One region of the Hypericibacter sp. genome, then DNA from elsewhere that is predicted to be linked to it. Evidence: riboswitches for the same ligand, from Rfam matches in the RefSeq annotation. Region 1 holds a riboswitch; the other holds the start of a gene.
What was found. Region 1 has a riboswitch for cobalamin ahead of cobU (bifunctional adenosylcobinamide kinase/adenosylcobinamide-phosphate guanylyltransferase). Riboswitches for the same ligand answer to the same signal wherever they lie in the genome.
Positions count from the first base shown of each region.

Region 1 (10,580 bases):
AGCCCCGGGGCTGGCGGCTAGTTTGCCACCGGCTTACCGGCGGCGAGTTCCATGGAATCGCCAACGGCATCGGCGAGTTCGGCACTGAAGGTGGTCTGGCGCTGGCTCATCGCGGTCGCGGCGTTGTCATAGGCCGCGCGGTCGAAGGGTTTCGTCTGGATCGCGGCCTTGACCGCCTCGCGCGCCTCGCGCAGTTCCTTGCCCATGGCGACGAGCTGATCCTTACGCGCGTTCATGGCATCGCGAAAAACGTCCTGCTGCGCTGCCGGCAGATCCTCGGCGATGCGTTTGACGATCCAATTCACCTGGCCGGCGCCGCCCATCATCTCCATGCGGGGGCCGCCCATGCCGTGATGCAGGAGACGGCCGGCCATCATGCCGCCGAGAAAGAGATTGGCGCCGAGCGAGACGAGCAGCGCGACCGCGAGCCAATTGGCGTTGCGCCGCAGGAAATCTACCATGGCAAACTCTCCTCATCGCCCATATCGGCGACATAGGGCACGAGTTCCGCAACCTGTGTGTTCTCGGTGCCGGGGTTGGTCCAACCGATCCAGAAGCCGGCGACCGCCGCGGCGGCGAGACCGATGAGGTTCGGCATGATGAAAGGGATGCGCCAGCGAGCGCGCGACGCGGCGAGCGATCGAACGTTCGTCATCTCTTGCGGGCGTTCGCTCAACCGCGCCGCCAGGCTCGCAGCGTCGAACGTGGGTTCGAGTGCCTGCAGGCTGTCGAGCAGGCCATCGAGCCGGCGGGCATCGCGCAGCAATTGCTGGGCCGGCGCGTCGTGCGCCAGCAGCGCCAATGCGTCCGGGCGTTCCGCCTCCGGCCAGCGCTCCGACTTGGCGCCATAGGCCGCGAGGATCTGCTCGAGGCGTTTTGCATTCATGTCACGACTCCTTCCGTCCGGGCCAGATCGGCAAGCAACCCGGCGAGGCTGCGGCGCGCTCGCACCAGCAGCGATTCCACGGCGCCGACGCTGATTTCCAGCGCGCCGGCCACTTCCGCATTGCTCAGTCCTTCGTAGTAGCTCAACACCACCGCCGCGCGCTGCCGATCGGGCAGCTCGGCCAGTGCCGTCGCGACGCGCTGGCGACGCTCTTCCAAAGCCAGGACGTCATCGGCGCCGGGTGCGCTATCGGCCATCTCGGGCACTTCCTCCAACGGTACGGTCCGCGCCCGCCGGCGCCGGTCGATACAGAGATTGACGATCACGCGCGCCAGCCAGGTCGATACGCGCGCACCGCCGTCTTTCCGCCAGGTAGGCGCTTTCTGCCAAACCCGCAGAAAGGCCTCCTGCACCACCTCTTCAGCCTCGGCCGCGCTGCCGAGCATGCGCACGGCAATCGCGTTCGAGCGTCCCAGATGGTTGCGGACCAGCTTCGCGAAGGCGGCACGATCGCCGCGCCCGCTCGCCAGCATCAATTCTTCGTCCTCGGCCGGGTCCATCGCTTCTCCGGTTGTGGCAAGACCGTCATCAGGGGCGTCTCGAACAGTATCAACGCGCCAGGGCATGACGGCGGCTCGCGATTGGGCGGACAAAGTCGCTCACCCGCGAGGCCGATAGTCAATCGCCGGAACAAAATAGGAAACCGGGACCACCGAGGAGGCTCTCCTTACCAACAACCGGCATCTGGACCTATTCACGCGGCAGGCTCCCAAGCCCTGCGCCGTTCCTGACAAGATTTCGCCTTATTTAGGTGAAGCGCCTGAAAAGCAATAAAAACGGGACTGCCGGTGGGGTTCCGGGCAGTCCCGTTCTTTTAACCATAAAGAGGAAGTGTTTCGCCGGGTGATGCCCTGGCGGCGACACTCTCTCTGCGGGCTACGTGTTCAAGCGGAGTGCTTCAGAAAGTCGCGCTTTCCCTGGCGATTGGGCGGATAGCAATCCTGCGGGTCAGGCTGGCTATTGCCGACGCAATCGTTGGCGGCGACGGCGACCGTCGCATGGCCAGGCGATGCGAGATTGTCGTTCGATGCCTGGGTCGCCGCATAGCCGGACATGGCCAGCCCGGCGGTGAGCAGGAAGGCGGGGATCAGTGTGGATGCACGAATCATCATAGACCTCGATGGTTGCCACCGGCATTTCGGCGAGGCTTGCTCGCCTGTCTGAAGATTGGCGTGGGCGGATAGGGGCTCAAGGCGAGCTCGCCGGCCTGTCTTCTAATTCACCGTGTGGCCATGTTGAGCGGGGAGAACTCCCCAAAAAGAGGGCAGAGCCGACAGGCATGTTCGCCGTCGGCGGCGCCATCACGATCAGCCGCCGCGGGGGTGGCAATAGTCCGGCCTCTCATACATCGGGGCGGTATCGCAGGAGTTGGACTGAGAGGTCGACTTGTCCGTGGTCTTGTTCACGGACGGCGATGCCGTCGTCTTGGTGGAGCTCGCATCGTCCGCCATGGCGAGGCTTGCGCCTGCGAGGCCGAAGAGAACGACGAGAGCGGGGAGCAGAGTCGATGAGCGAGTCATGATGGACCTCATTTCTCAGCACCGGATTTCCGGTGGATTGGCGACCCCTTTCGAGAGATGGCGAGCCGTGCCGAAGGCTCAAGGCGTTTCGGCCTTTGTGTCTTCCATTTCACGGCGAGGTCACGTTGGGAGAAGGAATCCGACCTCACGCGAAACGGGACCGGCAGAGCTGTTTCCTGCCGGTCCCGCTGTTCCGTGCTTCAGATCGAGATCAATTGCCCTGAGCGGTGCAATTTTCCGTCGTCGCGGTGTTGGTGCAGATGCTGGAGTTGGGATCGGAAGTCACGGCCTTCGTGGTGGTCTTGGCTTCGTGCACGTCGGTCTGCGCAGCCTGCGACTTGTTGGGCTTGTCGCTGCTGGCATTGGCAGCCATGGCGAGGCTCGCGCCGCCGAGACCGAAGAGAATGACCAGGGCGGGAAGCAGAGTGAATGAGCGAATCACGATTGACCTCTGTAGTTGGCACCGGAGTTCCGGCGGCGATGGGCCCCCGCCGCGAGAGGTGGCGAGCCTTACCGACATCGCAAGTGAGGCGATGTGTCTGCAGCCCTGATTACCGCAAGGTCATGTCGGGCGAGGCGATTTCATCCCAATGCCGAAACCGCAGGAGGATGACTTCGACGTGATTCTTAGTGCCCCTGGTTTGAGGAGGGGCGGCGGGACCGCGGGGGGAATGACCGGCGGTCCCGCCTGGGCAGGGCCAAGTCACGATCGGGCGGGGCAGCCATTCAGTCGCCGGACTGATGCCCGACCGCGAGGGCCCTGCCGTTCCATTCCAGGTCTGCTCGCGCTTCGGAACAAACCCAGAAAAGCCCGTCGGCAGAGGGCCTTTCAGGTGGTTCCAGGGGAAGCCACCCAAGGTTCACGGCATGGCCGGCCAAACCCTGCGCCGGCGCGCCGGCCAAGGGGGTTCGGCGCTGGCCTTGGGGGGAGGGTTCCTGTAGGTTCGGCCCCGGTCCAAGCCAGGGAAGCCGGTCGATTCCGGCGCTGCCCCCGCAACTGTGAGCGGCGAGGCCCGACGGCATGTAAAGCCACTGGTTCCCGATGTCGGGAGCTGGGAAGGCGCCGTCGGCCGACAACCCGCGAGCCAGGAAACCTGTTTGGCCGATCCAGAACACCGATCCTCGGAGGGAGGGGAGGCCTGATGCGCGTTTCTGCAGGGCTTCAATCGTCATCGTCCGGCCTGAGTCTCACCGGCAGCGTTCTTCTGCTGGGTGGTGCGCGTTCGGGCAAGAGCCGTTATGCCGAGGCGCTGCTCGCCAACGCGAATCCGCGGACCTATATCGCGACCGCCGAAGCGGGCGATGCCGAAATGGTCGAGCGCATCCGCCTCCATCGCGAGCAGCGTGGGCCCGGCTGGGTCACGCGCGAGGCACCCCTCGATCTGCCGGCAGCGATCCGCGCCGAAAGCGGCGTCTTGCTGGTCGATTGCCTGACGCTCTGGCTCAGCAATCTCATGGAGCAGGAGCACGACATCGATGGCGCGACCGAAGCGCTTTGCGCCGCGATCCAGCGGCCCGGCGGCCCGGTCGTGCTGGTATCGAACGAGGTGGGGCTCGGCATCGTGCCGGAGAGCTCGCTTGCCCGTGCCTTCCGCGACCATGCGGGTCGCCTCCATCAACATGTCGCCGCTGTCGCCGACCGCGTGATCTTCATCGCCGCCGGTCTGCCGCTAGCCCTCAAAGGAGAATTGCCGAAATGATCGTCAAGCCGCCGCTCGTTTCGCTAAGTCGGGCGCGCATTCCCGCCACCATCGTCACCGGATTTCTGGGGGCGGGGAAGACCACGCTGATCCAGAACCTGATCAAGTCGGCGAACGGGCGCCGGCTGGCGCTGGTCATCAACGAGTTCGGCGAGCTCGGCGTCGATGGCAGCATCCTCAAGGCCTGCGCCATCGAAGGCTGCCCCGAGGAGAACATCGTCGAGTTGGCCAATGGCTGCATCTGCTGCACGGTCGCCGACGATTTCCTGCCCACCATCGAGGCGCTGCTCGACCGTCCGAATCCGCCCGAGCATATCGTGATCGAAACCTCGGGCCTGGCGCTGCCCAAGCCGCTGGTGAAGGCCTTCGCCTGGCCGGAAGTGCGCGCGCGCGTCACGGTCGACGGCGTGATCGCGGTGGTGGACGGGCCGGCCGTGGCCGCGGGACGCTTTGCCGAAAATCCGGCCGCGGTCGATCGCCAGCGCGCCGCCGACGCGGCGCTCGATCATGAAAGCCCGCTGGCCGAGGTGTTCGAGGACCAGATCGCCTGCGCCGATCTGGTGGTGCTGAACAAGATCGACCTCATGGATGGGCCGATGCGGGCGAAGGCCGAGGCAGCGATCAATGCCGAGCTGGGCCGCGCGGTGAAGATCCTGCCGGCAAGCTTCGGGCGGATCGATGCCAAGACGCTGCTGGGCATCGAGGCCGCGGCCGAAGACGATCTGGCGTCGCGGCCCTCGCATCACGAGCTCGAGGGCGAGGATCACGACCATGACGATTTCGAGAGCTTCTCCTTGACCTTGCCGATGCTGCGCACGCCCGAGGAATTGCTCGCACGCCTCAAGCCCCTGATCGAACGCCACGACATCCTGCGGGTGAAGGGGTTCCTCGCCGTCGGCGGCAAGGAGATGCGTCTCTTGCTGCAAGGCGTGGGTGCGCGGCTGCAGCATTATTACGATCGGCCCTGGGCGGCGGACGAGGCGCGCGACAGCCGGCTGGTGGTGATCGGGCTCAAGGGGCTCGACCGCGCCGCGATCGCGGCCGCGCTCGGCGCCGCCTGATCCGGCAGCCGGTCGGGGTTCGCGACAGCTCATGCATCTTCTCGCCGCACGTCCCGGGACGATCGCCGACGGCATGTCGGCGGTCGATCTGCTGCAGACGCCGGGCGAGATCGTCCTTTTGTCGGCGGCCGACACCGAGCTGGCCTGTCTCGCCGAGGCGCACCGTCTGCAAGGCGCGGGGGCGCCCAGCCTGCGGCTCGCCAATCTGCTGTTCCTCGGCCACAACATGTCGGTCGATCTCTATCTCGAGAAGACGCTCGCCCAGGCGCGCCTGGTGATCGTTCGCCTGCTGGGCGGCGAGCGCTATTGGCCCTATGGTGTGGAGCAATTGTCGGCGCTGGCGCGCGAGCGCGGCATCGCGGTCGCCTTCCTGCCGGGCGATGACAAACCCGATCCCGAGCTGGCGCGCCGCTCGACCTTGCCGGCCGAGGCCTTGGACCGGCTCTGGCGCTATCTGGTCGAGGGCGGCATCGAGAATGCCGGCCAGATGCTGGATTATGCGGCGGGCCTGATCGGCCATGGCCGGCCCTGGCGCGAGCCCAAGCCGCTGCTGAAGGCCGGGCTCTACGGGCCGGGCCTCACCGAGCCCGGCTTGGATGATCTGCGGGCGTGCTGGCAAGGCGGACGGCCGGTGGCGTTTGTCGTGTTCTATCGCGCGTTGCTGCAGGCGGGTCAGCTTGACGCGATCAATGGGCTGATCGAGGCGCTGGGTCGCGCTGGGCTCGATGCGCTGCCGGTGCATGTGGCGAGCCTCAAGGATCCGCTGGCGTCGGGCCTGATCGAGAAGCTCTCGGCCGAGGTCAAGCCCGACGTGATCCTCAACGCGACCGCCTTCGCCTTGTCGCAACCGGGTGCCGTCCGTATCGCCACGCCCTTCGATGGCGCCGATTGCCCGGTGTTCCAGGTGGTGCTGTCCTCGGGCGGCGAGGCCGAGTGGCGCGAGGGCACGAACGGGCTGGCCGCACGCGATATCGCCATGCATGTGGCGCTGCCGGAAGTCGATGGGCGCATCCTGACGCGCGCCGTCGCCTTCAAGGCGGAAGCGCGGCGCGACGAGGCGACCCAATGCGGCATCGTCACCCAGCGGCCGGTCAAGGACCGTCTCGATTTCGTGGCCGATCTCGCCGCGGGCTGGGCGCGGCTGCGGCGAACGGCGCCCGCCTCGCGCCGGGTGGCGCTCATTCTCGCCAATTATCCCAACCGCGATGGGCGCATCGGCAATGGCGTCGGGCTCGACACGCCGGCCAGTGCCGCCGGCTTGATCACGTCCTTGGTAAGGACGGGTTACAACGTTGGCGGCAGCCCTAGCGATGGCGCCGCCCTGATGGCGCGGCTGCTCCAAGGCCCGACCAACAGCGGGCGTCGCGGCGACGCGCAGATCCGTTGGCCGCTGGCCGATTATCGGCAATTCCTCGAGAGCCTGCCGCGCGCCGTGCAAGAGGCGGTGACGGCACGCTGGGGTGCGCCCGAGCGCGATCCTTTCTTTGCCGAGGGTGAGTTCCATCTGCCGGGGTTCATGGAAGGCAATCTCGTCGTCGCGGTGCAGCCGGCGCGCGGCTACAACATCGATCCGGTCGCGAGCTATCACGATCCGGCGCTGGTGCCGCCGCATGGTTATCTCGCCTTCTATGGCTGGCTGCGGCGCGGCTTCGCGGCTCATGCCGTCGTCCATGTCGGCAAGCATGGCAATCTCGAATGGCTGCCGGGCAAGGCGCTGGCGCTCTCGGAAGAATGTTGGCCCGAGGCGACGCTGGGGCCGTTGCCGCAGCTCTATCCTTTCATCGTCAACGACCCTGGCGAAGGCAGCCAGGCCAAGCGGCGCAGCGCCGCCGTTATCCTCGATCATCTGACGCCGCCCCTGGCGCGGGCCGAGAGCTATGGCCAGCTCGAGGAGCTGGAGCGGCTGGTCGATGAATATTATGAAGCCTCGGGACTCGATCCGCGCCGCTGCAAGCTGCTGCGCGACCAGATCCTCGATCTCACGCGCCGGCTCGGGCTCGACAAGGATTGCAACATCGCGGCCGACGAAGCGGCCGACAGCGCGCTGGTCAAGCTCGACAGCCATCTCTGCGAGATCAAGGAACTGCAGATCCGCGACGGCCTGCATGTGTTCGGCCACAGTCCCACTGGCAGCTTGCGCGATGCGCTGCTGGTGGCGCTGGCGCGGGTGCCGCGCGGCAAGGGCGAGGGCGCCGATCAATCGATCCTGCGCGCGCTGGCGAAGGATCTCGAGCTGGGCGAAGGCTTCGATCCGCTCGATGCGGATTGGGCGCAGGCCTGGACGGGCCCGCGGCCCGCAATCCTGGAAGGGCCGGGGACCTGGCGCCATCAGGGCGACACCGTCGAACGGTTGGAGCTGCTGGCGCTAAAGCTGGTGGCGGGCGAGATCGAGCCGGCGGCGCAATGGACGCGTACGAAAGCCGTGCTGGGTTTCATGCGCGAGACGTTGGCGCCGCAGGTCGAGGCCTGCGGTCGCGCGGAGACGGATGCGCTGCTGGCAGGCCTCGATGGCCGCTTCGTGGCGCCCGGCCCGTCGGGCGCGCCGACGCGCGGCCGGCTCGAGGTGCTGCCGACGGGGCGCAATTTCTATTCGGTCGATACGCGCTGCGTGCCGACGCCGGCTGCCTGGCAACTCGGCTGGAAATCGGCCTCGATGCTGATCGAGCGCTATCGGCAGGAACATGGCGCCTGGCCGACGAGCCTGGCGCTGTCGGCCTGGGGCACCGCCAATATGCGCACCGGCGGCGACGATATCGCGCAAGCCCTGGCGCTGATGGGCGTGCGGCCGCGCTGGGACACCGGCTCTGCGCGCATCGCCGGGTTCGAGGTCCTGCCGATCACGCTCCTGGGCCGGCCGCGCGTCGATGTGACTTTCCGCATCTCGGGCTTCTTCCGCGACGCCTTTCCGGCGCAGGTCGATTTGATCGACAGCGCGGCGCGCGCGGTGGCGGCGCTCGAGGAGACGCCGGCGGAGAATCCGCTCGCGGCACGGGTTGCTGCCGAACGCAGCCGGCTGCTGGCCGAAGGCGCCACGCCGGAAGCGGCCGAACGGCGCGCGGGCTTCCGCATCTTCGGCTCGATGCCGGGCGCCTATGGCGCGGGCCTGCAGGCCCTGATCGACGAGCGCGGCTGGCGCGACAGCGGCGATCTCGCCCGCGCCTATGTCGCCTGGGGCGGCTATGCTTATGGCAGCGGCAGCGAAGGTGAAGCCGCGCATGGGTTGTTCGAGACAAGGCTCTCACAGATCGAGGGCGTGCTGCACAACCAGGATAATCGCGAGCATGACCTGCTCGACAGCGACGATTACTACCAGTTCGAGGGCGGGCTCGCGGCGGCGGTGAAGGAATTCTCGGGCCGCAAGCCGGTGGTCTATCACAACGACCATTCGCGCCCCGAGACGCCGAAGGTGCGCCGGCTCGAAGAAGAGATCGCGCGAGTGGTGCGCGGCCGCGCCGCCAATCCCAAATGGATCGCCGGCGTGATGCGCCATGGCTATAAGGGCGCCTTCGAGATGGCGGCGACGGTCGATTATCTCTTCGCCTTTGCGGCCACCACCGGCGCCGTCGGCGATCATCATTTCGAGGCGCTCTACGAGGCCTATCTGGTCGACGACCAGGTGGCGGGCTTCATCCGCGAGGCCAATCCGGCGGCGGGCCGCGAGATGGCGGAACGTTTCAACGAAGCGATCGAGCGGGGCTTATGGAAGCCACGGGCCAACAGCGTGCATGCGCGGCTGGATGCGATCAGGGAGGGCAGGGCATGAGTGGCGTCGAGGACACCGATGCGATCCGGCAGGCGAATGAGAAATCCGCCAAGCGCAAGGAAGCGCGCGACCGGATGATGGCGACCAAGACCCTCTCGAAGGGCCTGCTGATCGTCCATACCGGCAAGGGCAAGGGCAAGTCGAGTGCCGCCTTCGGCATGGTCATGCGCTGCGTCGGCCATGGCATGAAGAGCGCCGTGGTGCAGTTCGTGAAGGGCAAATGGGAGACGGGCGAGCGCACCGTGCTGGAGCGCTTCCCCGAACTCGTGACCATCAAGGCGATGGGCGAGGGTTTCACCTGGGACACGCAGGACCGGGCGCGCGACATCCGCGCCGCCGAGGCCGCCTGGGCCGAGGCCAAGCGGCAGATGGCCGACCCCGAGATCAAGATGCTGCTGCTGGACGAGCTCAATATCTGCCTGCGCTACGACCATCTGCCGGTCGCCGAGGTGGTGGAGACGCTGAAGCGCAAGCGCCCCGACCTGCATGTGGTGGTGACGGGGCGCAATGCGCCCGACGCGCTGATCGAGGCGGCGGATCTCGTGACCGAGATGACCATGATCAAGCATCCCTTCCGCGACGGCGTGAAGGCGCAGGCGGGGATCGAGTTTTGAAGATCTGGACATTGCCTCACCGGCACCCCTCCCCCTACCCCCTCCCGCAAGGGGAGGGGGCGGAGATTCCTTCGGCGTCGCTCTCGTTCACGTTCTTATCCCCTCCCCCCTCGAGGGGGAGGGTTAGGGAGGGGGGTTCTCGGTGAAGACTCCCGCCATCATGCTGCAGGGCACAGGCTCGGACGTCGGCAAGTCATTGCTGACGGCGGGGCTGGCGCGTGCTTTCACGAAACGAGGCTTGAAGGTGCGGCCGTTCAAGCCGCAGAACATGTCGAACAACGCGGCGGTGACCGAAGAGGGTGGCGAGATCGGGCGGGCCCAGGCCCTGCAGGCGCGTGCCTGCGGGGTGAAGCCGTCGGTCCATATGAACCCGGTGCTGCTGAAGCCGCAGAGCGAAGTGGGCGCACAGGTCGTGCTGCAGGGCCGCATCTATGGCAAGGCCAATGCGCGCGACTATCACGCGCTGAAGCCGACCCTGATGCCCGCCGTGCTGGAGAGCTTCGGCAAGCTGTCGGCGGAAGCCGATCTGGTGCTGGTCGAAGGGGCGGGGAGCCCGGCCGAGGTCAATCTGCGCGAAGGCGATATCGCCAATATGGGTTTCGCCGAGGCAGCGGATGTTCCGGTGCTGCTGATCGGCGATATCGACCGCGGCGGGGTGATCGCGAGCCTGGTGGGCACCGCGGCCCTGCTGCCACCCTCCGAACGCGAACGCATCAAGGGCTTCATCATCAACAAATTCCGCGGCGATCCGACGCTCTTCGCCGAGGGCATGAAGATCATCACCGAGCGGACCGGGCTGCCGGCGCTGGGGCTGCTGCCATTCTGGCCGCGCGCGATGAAGCTGCCCGCCGAGGATGCGGTTGTGCTGCCGCGCTATGGCGCCAGCGAGGCCGGCGCCTTCGTCACGATCGCGGTGCCGATGCTCAATCGCATCGCCAATTTCGACGATCTCGACCCGCTGCGCGCCGAGCCCTCG
Region 1 is NZ_JBOHKS010000019.1:25,567-36,146, forward strand. Features, by position in the region: gene ACREE8_RS01275 (periplasmic heavy metal sensor) at 18-461, opposite strand; gene ACREE8_RS01280 (hypothetical protein) at 455-886, opposite strand; gene ACREE8_RS01285 (RNA polymerase sigma factor) at 883-1,446, opposite strand; gene ACREE8_RS01290 (hypothetical protein) at 1,831-2,058, opposite strand; gene ACREE8_RS01295 (hypothetical protein) at 2,254-2,466, opposite strand; gene ACREE8_RS01300 (hypothetical protein) at 2,678-2,908, opposite strand; cobalamin riboswitch at 3,400-3,582, shown strand; gene cobU (bifunctional adenosylcobinamide kinase/adenosylcobinamide-phosphate guanylyltransferase) at 3,609-4,166, shown strand; gene cobW (cobalamin biosynthesis protein CobW) at 4,163-5,227, shown strand; gene cobN (cobaltochelatase subunit CobN) at 5,259-8,990, shown strand; gene cobO (cob(I)yrinic acid a,c-diamide adenosyltransferase) at 8,987-9,604, shown strand; gene ACREE8_RS01325 (cobyric acid synthase) at 9,765-10,580, shown strand, end outside.

Region 2 (8,355 bases), on a different contig from region 1:
TGGCCACGGGCTTGCCGTCGACCTCGGGGATCGAGGCGAAATCGGTGAGCTCGTTGTTGAGCAGGAAACCATGCACCATGATCTTGGAGCCGAAGGCGCTCTCGATCGTGGCGGTGAGGCTGACGGCATTGCCCGCGTCATCGACGATGCTGATCTGCGTGGTGCCGGTCGGCTCATACTGCACCGGCGGCGTGACGAAGGCCTGCAGGGTCGGCGGTGCGCCGGGGAGGGCCTTGCCCATGCTGCAGGCATCCTGGATCTGATCGCCGCGCTTGGCCAGATAGTGCGGATCGAGCAGCCCTGCTGTCGGCACCGGCACGAAATCGGGATCACCCAGATAGAGCGCGCGATCGGCGTAGGCGAGCGCCTCGGCCTGGGTCACCAGATGCAGGCTCTCGACATTGCCCGTGCCCGGCGCGCCGAGACGGTAAGGCTCGAGCATGGTCAGGATCTGCAGCAGCGCCACGCCGCCGGAGCTGGGCGGGGGCACGCTGCAGACCTGCCATTCGCGATAGGGCCGGCAGAGCGCGTCCGGCGCATGGGCGCGATAAGCGGCGAGGTCGCTCGCCGTCATCTCGATCGGATGGCGCCAGGCTTGGCTCACCGAGGCCGCGATGTCGGTGGCGATGGGCCCGCGATAGAACGGCGCCGTGCCCTGCGCCGCGATCGTCTTCAGCGTCTGCGCGAAATCCGGATTGCGCAGAATGCTGCCCACGGGCTTCGGCGTGCCGTCGGGCTGGTAGAAATAGGCGGCGGCCGTCGGCGAATGCGGCAGATATTCGTCTTCCGCCAGGAGCTGCGCCAGCCTGGGCGAGACGGCGAATCCGGACTCGGCCAGACGAATTGCCGGCGCGAAGAGTGTCGCCCAGGGCAGTTTCCCGAACTGCCGATGGGCCAGCTCATACATGGCGAGGATGCCCGGCACGCCGACCGAGAGGCCGCTCGCCTGCGCGTCCTCGAATTCGAGCGGCTTGCCGTCAGCGCCCAGGAAGCGATCGGGCTTGGCCGAGGCCGGCGCCGTCTCGCGGCCTTCGAAGGCCTGGAGCTTGTTGTGCTGGGCGTCGAAGGCCAGCATGAAGCCGCCGCCGCCGAGGCCCGAGGATTGCGGCTCGACCAGATTGAGCACGAGGGCGGTGGCGATCGCGGCATCCACGGCGCTGCCGCCCTGGCGCAGGATCTCGCGCCCTGCTTCGGCGGCCAGCGGATTGGCGGCGACGATCATGTGACGCTGGGCGCGGACGGCGATGCTGGTCTGCTGCCCGGTCGCCGCTTCTGGTGCCGATGCCGCCGTATCCGAGGCTTCGACCTTGCCGGGCGTGCAAGGCGGGAACGGACCGCTGCAGCCAGCAAGCGCGATGCCGGAGACCAGCGAGAAAACCAGGAACCAGCGCGTTCGCGGCGCTCTCGTAACAGCGCCCGCGATCCCCGTGTCGTATGTTGTCGGCGTGGCGGGCCGTCCGTCGGACAGGGGACCATTCATGATCATCGGTATGTTTTCCAGCATCCTGCTCGTTCTCGCCTGCATTCTGGTGCATTATGAAGCCTTGCGCATCGTCTCCTCGCTGTTGCCGGGGCCGTCATGGATCGGGCTGCGCGGACGCATGCTGGGCATTGTGGCCGCCTGCTTCGCAGCCCATACGATCGAGGTGTGGATCTTCGCGGTCGCCTATTATTTTCTCTCCGATCATTTCGCGCTGGGCGCGATCGCGGGTGAGCGGCAGATCGATTTTCCCGACCTGGTCTATTTCTCCGCCGTGACCTACAGCACCATCGGGTTCGGCGATCTCTACCCGATCGGCGGTGCCAGGCTGCTCGCCGGCGTCGAGGCCGTCATCGGGCTGCTCCTGATCGGCTGGTCGGCCTCGTTCACTTACCTGGTCATGGAGCGGTTCTGGCCCCTGCACGCCATCCGGCGAAAGCAGCCTGCGGCCGATGGCAAGGAGCCGATGCCCCCGCGGCTCTGGCATCGACTCCCGGATTGAACAGTTAAGCCATTGGCGCAGGGGTGAATCGGGCCGAAAATCCAGATATCTGGAATGGATTTTGCAGTGGCGAAGGCCGTTGTGCGTTGCACCATTATTGGCGTAAAACCATTGGCGCAATGCGCCGGCCCCTGTAGGGGTGGGATCGGCCGCTGGGTTGATAAGCGGTTGGCGGCAAGGGTCTTCGGCCCCAGAGGCGAGAGCACCTCGAGGACCTTCAGGATCGCCAGGAGGGTTCTCGATGAGCACCGTAAGGCGGCTCGGGCGTATTTCGGTCCCCGAACTCAAGGCTCGCAAGGGCGGCGAACCCATCGTCTGCCTGACGGCCTATACGACGCCCATGGCGCGTCGGCTCGACCCCCATGTCGATCTGCTGATGGTCGGCGATTCGCTCGGCATGGTGCTCTATGGCTTCGACAGCACCTTGCCGGTGACGCTCGACATGATGATCGCCCATGGCGCCGCCGTGCGCCGCGGCAGCGAGCGCGCCTGCCTCGTGGTCGATCTTCCCTTCGGCAGCTATCAGGAATCGCCCGAGGTCGCCTATCGGGCGGCGGCGCGGTTGGTGGCCGAGACCGGCTGCTCGGCGGTCAAGCTCGAAGGCGGCCGGGAGATGGCGCCGACGGTGGCCTTCCTCGTGGCGCGGGGCATTCCGGTGATGGGCCATGTCGGTCTCACGCCGCAATCCGTCAATACGCTGGGCGGCTACCGCGCGCGCGGGCGCGATGCGGAACAGCGCGAGGCGATCACCGCGGATGCGGTCGCGATCTCGGAGGCCGGCGCCTTCTCGCTGGTGGTCGAGGGCGTGGTCGAGCCGCTGGCCCGCGCGATCACCCAGCGCATTGCGATCCCGACCATCGGCATCGGCGGCTCGCCTGCCTGCGACGGGCAGGTGCTGGTGATCGACGACCTGATCGGCATGTTCGATAGTTTCACGCCGAAATTCGTGAAACGCTATGCCGAGGTCGGCGATCAGGTGGCGGCGGCCGCGATCGCCTATGCCGCCGATGTCCGGGCGCGGCGCTTCCCGGCCAAAGAACATCTCTTCGGCACCGAGAACTGACGGATCTTCCGAGGGCATGGTCATGGCGGCCCAGGCTCAACGTTCGGCAATCGCGGAAACGCCGGTCCTGCGGACGGTCGCGGAGTTGCGCGCGCAGATCGCCGAATGGCGCGGGCATGGCGAGACGATCGGGCTGGTGCCGACGATGGGGGCCCTGCATGACGGCCATCTGACGCTGGTGCGTCAGGCGAAGGCCGAATGCAGCCGTGCGGTGGCGACGCTCTTCGTCAATCCCACGCAATTCGCGCCGGCCGAGGATTTCGATGCCTATCCGCGCGACGAGGCCAAGGATCGCGCGCTCTTGGCGACGGCCGGGTGCGATCTCCTGTTCGCGCCCTCGGTCGAGACCGTCTATCCGCAAGGCTTCTCGACAACGGTCGAGGTCAAGGGACTGACGCGCCATCTCGACGGGCCTTTCCGCCCGTCCCATTTCGCCGGCGTCGCCACCGTGGTCTCGAAGCTGCTGCTGATGGCAGGACCGACCCGCGCCTATTTCGGCGAGAAGGATTTCCAGCAGCTCCAGGTGATCCGGCGCCTCGCGCGCGATCTCGACATTCCGACCCAGATCGTCGGCGTGCCGACGGTGCGCGAGGCCGATGGCCTGGCGCTTTCCTCGCGCAATCGCTACCTGACGCCGGCCGAGCGGCAGATCGCGGCCAAGCTGCCGCGGCTGATGCAGACGCTGGCGGCGCGGCTCGAAGGCGGCGCCGAGATCGAGGCGACGCTGATCCAGGCGCGTGGCGAGCTGCCGGCCGCCGGATTCGACCGGCTCGATTATCTCGATCTGGCGGACGAGGCGACTTTGACGCCGTCGGCCTCGCCGCAAGGCGCCGCCCGGCTCTTCGTCGCCGTCTGGATCGGCCGCACGCGCCTCATCGACAACTGGCCGCTGTCGCTTCCCGAGAACTGACGAGGCCCGAAAAATGAAAACCTCCCGGGGCTGTTCACCCGCGGGAGGCTTTCGATTCCGTCGCCGGAACCGTCCCTGAGGATCAGGCCGGCTTGACGAAGCGCTGGTAGAAATAGCCCGAGAGCGTGCCGAGCGCGGCCCAGAACACGAGGCTGGTGATGACCACCGCCACGATGAACTGATGGGCGATCGATTCCGGCGCGGCGCTTTCGGCGTGGTCGAGCTGCGGCGCGCCGACGATATGCGGCACCACCAGGAGGGCCAGGCCCGCCAGACACCAGAGCGGCTTGCGCCCGAAGAAGAGGCAGGCCAATCCGCCGCAAGCTGCGGCCACCGTGAAGACCCACCAGACCTGACGGGCCAGCAAGGGCGCTGCCTGCGTTCCCGGCACTTCCGGCGGCAAGCCCAGGCCCGGCGCCAGGGTGAAGGCGACGAAGCCGGCGAGACCCCAATAGAGCCCGGTCTGCCAGTTCATCGCGCCGCCCCGCAGCGCGAAGGCCGAGACCAGCAGCAGCGCGAAGCCGACGCCGGTCAGGAGATCCGCCAGCACGGTGAAGGCATTGCGCTGGAAGCCGTCTGCCGGCTCCCATTCGCCCGCCTCATGTTCCATGCCGGGCATGTTCGCCATGCTGCTGTCGGCCGCGCTGGCCGCGGTCGAGCTGCCGTCGGTGGGTGTGGTGGGTGTCGTGGTCGTGCTGGCCGTGGCTTCGGCGGCGTCGGCCGCCTTCTCATAGACTTCGGCCTTCAGGATCACCGGCACGGTCGAGACCTGATGCACGACGGTCACGAACGCGCCGGCGATCAGTCCCGCCGCGGCGGCGGCGAAGATCAGTTTGCGAAGGAGTTCCATGGATGTGCCCCTTTTTGGGGCTGCCTGGATCAGTGGCAGGGGAACGCGTTCGAGTGCCGCACGTCATGGGCGGCATTGTGGAACGCGCTGACATGCGAGAAGCCGACGCCGAAAATCAGGAAGGCGCCGAGGAAGGCGGCGAAGGCGACGGCCATGGCGCGGCTGGCGACGGAAACATCTGTACGGCCGTCGGCGTGGGTACGGGTCGTGTTCACGTAAGGGACTCCCCAAAAGCTGGATGATGATGGAAACGGGAACGGCGCCGCTCGCCGGCAAACTGCGCGAGGCGGCTCAAGGAGAACTGGCTGACGACATCGAGGAGTTGATGCAGCGGCGCCGACAAGGTCGGCCCCGGAGATCCGCTCTGATAGTCGAGGACGGCGCGGGCCGCCCGGGCCGGGTCGAGATCGTCGGGCAGCGACATCACCCAATCCAGCAGGTTGAGGCGGTCCTCGTCCTGGCGATGGGTGTCGAGCACCAGCAGCAGATCGAACAGAGCGGCTGCGGGAATCTCGGCGCTGCCGGCGGTCGGGCCGGAAGGGGCGGAACGGGCGTCAGCGACCACGGGATTCGCCTCCGGATCGAACCGGGAGCGGCGTCGCCTGGGCGGATCTGCACCAAAGAATCGTCGGGATGATGGTCATGGCTTCCTCCAGGGCACCCCGCCCCGATGTTGAAATCCAATCCCTCGATGGCAGGTCTCCTGGCTCGCGGGTCGCTGCCTGACGCCGGACCTTCCCGGTTTCCCAGTGGTCGTGAAGGCAACAGGCTCGCCGCTTACAGTTGCGGGGGCAGCCACGGTTTTGGCCCCGATTGGGTCGTCCACACCGTGTTCCCTTTTGATCCCCTGGAATTCATCCGTCGGGGAACCATCGAGAATCGGACGGTGCCACCCTGAATCACCGGGTGTCAAGCGAAGGGAGGGGACGGAGATCAAGCGGCACACCAGCGACCGTTTTGCATGCGGATGCGACGGGGCAAGGGGGATGCAGGGTGGGTGCGCGGGCGCCGGCGCGGCTTGAGTGATTCGCGCCAATTTTCAATCGGGCGGGCCCGCCCAAGTTTTCAAACGAAGCGCAACACCGGATCGGCCGGTCGCCAGCGGAACGAGCCCTTGGCCGCTCACCCGTTCCGGCGCTTGGCGATCGGCTGGATGAATTGCGGCTCGATGTCCCAGGGGAACAGGATCCAGGTGTCCTGGCTGACCTCGGTCACATAGGTGTCGACCAGCGGCTTACCGGCGGGCTTGGCGTAGATGGTCGCGAAATGGGCCTTGGGCAGCATCTCGCGGACCGCCCGGGCGGTACGGCCGGTATCGACCAGATCGTCCACGATCAGCCAGTTCTGGCCGTCGCCGGGGACGCCCTTGAGCACCTTGAGCTGGCCCTGGCTGAATTCGTCATAGCTGATGATGCAGACCGTATCGATCAGCCGGATATCGAGCTCGCGCGCCACGATCGCGGCCGGCACCAGTCCGCCGCGCGTCACGGCCGCGATCCCGGTGAAGGGACCCATTTCCGACAGCCGCCAGGCCAGCGCCTTGGCGTTGCGATGCAGCTCTTCCCAGGTGACCGGGAAACTCTTGTCCGGCGGTGCGCTCATGGCCGGCACTTCTCCAGCACCGGCCGGGTGCCGTCAAGGGCGTGCGCGGGCGCTCAGACGCTCTGGTCGGGCGCCTGGGTCATATAGACGCCGTTGATCCGCCAGGAGCCGTCAGGCTGCTTCTGCATGAGATAGATCATCAAAACCGGGACGCCGTCCGGGCCGACCACCCGCACATTCTGGACCGGTCCGACATCCTCGACCGACAGCTCCTCGAACTCGACCGATTTCGGCCGGTAGACCTGCGGATAGCCGGTCTTGACCATGGCCATGAAGTTGCCCGGGTCGCCGAACTTCTGCTGGATCGAGGGCGAGGCGAAACCGAAGGCGGTGGCGCCATCGTCATGCCGGAACGCGTCGATCTGGTTTTCGATCACCTGATGGATGGCGCTGGCATCGGCCGGTGCCAGGCTTTCGTCGCCGGCCCGGGCTGCGAGCGGCGCCGACAGAGCCCAGCCGAGCGCCAAAGCCGCAAGGAGAACCCGCATCTGTCCCTCCTACCGGGCGCCTTTCAGCGGGACGCCCTTCATCGAGACTAGGTCCGGGGGCGGGGCTTCCAAGGCCCCGGGGCGGGGCGCCCAAAAAGAAACCGGCGCCTGGAGGGCGCCGGTTTCGTCGTCGGGTTATGAGGTGAGTGTAGAGGTCTATCGGACGTAAAGCTGGACTTCGTTGGTCTGCGCGTTCGGACTCGTCATGGTCGACAGGCTCACGCGGTCCGGCGACAGGCCCATCGAGGTCAACGAGCGCAGCACCTTATCGGCGCTACGGCGCGCATTGCTGCTGTTGAGCGACACCTGCGCTGCCGTGCCGGCCGAGGGCGCCACCGCGACCAGATCGAAGCCCGCATTGGGGCGGCGATCGAGGGCGGCGCTGACGGCGGCGAACAGCGCCTGCTCGTAATCCGGATTGTCGCGGTCGAAGCGGATCACCACCAGCGGACGGCCGGTGGCGATGCCCGAGCCCGGCGGCAGCGGCGGCGCCATCGCCGGCGCGTAGTTGCGCGCGGCGAAGCTCTCACCATAGAGCTCGCCATTGTTGACCGCGAGCGCCAGGGTGTTGAGGTTCGAGCGCTCGGCGCCGAGATAGTTGGTCTGGCGCGAGATGTCCTCGGTGAGCTCGGTCAGGAGGCGGTCGATCAGCACCGTGGTGCGGTTGGTCTCGTCCTCGAGGATCGAGAGCTGGCGGTGGTCCTCGTCGACCGCGCCCGAGATGCCGAAGGCGGCGCGCGAGGCCTCGAGCAGATAGCTCGACAGTGCCGCATTGCTCGCGACGTCGTTGGCCAGCGAGTTCATGCGGCCGAGATCGGTATTGACCGCCTCGAGCTGGGTCTGGGCCTGGTTCCATTGGGCGACCAGGATCGGGTTGCCCTTGGTGGTGCCGACCTGCAGCTTCGCCTGGATCGCGGCGACGGTGTTGTGATAGTTGCTCGCGGTGGTGACGGACTGGGCGCGCAGCTGCTGCAGCTGCTTGTTCTCGTCGGCGACGGAGGCCTGGAGGCGCGTCAGATCCGCGCGCAGATCCTCGACCTTCTTGCCGACGAGCGTCCCGGTCGGCTGTCCCGGCGTCACGCCTTCGGGCTGGAAATTGCCACTGTTCAGCTGCAGGGGACTGTTGGTAGCGGTAGTCCCCGTCGACGTCGCCGGGGGCGAGGTTGAAGCCGTCTGGGTCGAAGTGCTGGGGCTCGACGCGGAAGCGCCTGCCGAAGAAGCCGGTTGGCCAGTATTGGTACATGCCGACAGGACGAGTACGGCGCCTGCGATGGCTGCGCGAATTGGCTTCATGCTCATGCGATGGCTCGACCCTGCAATCACGGTGGGGAATCGCCGACCGGCAGGCGCCAGTCCGCATGCAAAAGCCGCTTCCCCACGTTCCCCCATTCTGGCCCGAGAATCATAACGAAGCCCTACCAGCGCCACAAGCGGGTTTTCCCGCTAGCTTGCGAAGAATT
Region 2 is NZ_JBOHKS010000234.1:605-8,959, forward strand. Features, by position in the region: gene ggt (gamma-glutamyltransferase) at 1-1,480, opposite strand, end outside; gene ACREE8_RS18345 (potassium channel family protein) at 1,479-1,982, shown strand; gene panB (3-methyl-2-oxobutanoate hydroxymethyltransferase) at 2,224-3,045, shown strand; gene panC (pantoate--beta-alanine ligase) at 3,062-3,955, shown strand; gene ACREE8_RS18360 (CbtA family protein) at 4,038-4,805, opposite strand; gene ACREE8_RS18365 (CbtB domain-containing protein) at 4,835-5,020, opposite strand; gene ACREE8_RS18370 (hypothetical protein) at 5,017-5,370, opposite strand; cobalamin riboswitch at 5,482-5,694, opposite strand; gene gpt (xanthine phosphoribosyltransferase) at 5,928-6,407, opposite strand; gene ACREE8_RS18380 (DUF4864 domain-containing protein) at 6,461-6,895, opposite strand; gene ACREE8_RS18385 (hypothetical protein) at 7,052-7,975, opposite strand.
Region 2: another riboswitch for cobalamin. It lies ahead of ACREE8_RS18370 (hypothetical protein); the one in region 1 lies ahead of cobU (bifunctional adenosylcobinamide kinase/adenosylcobinamide-phosphate guanylyltransferase).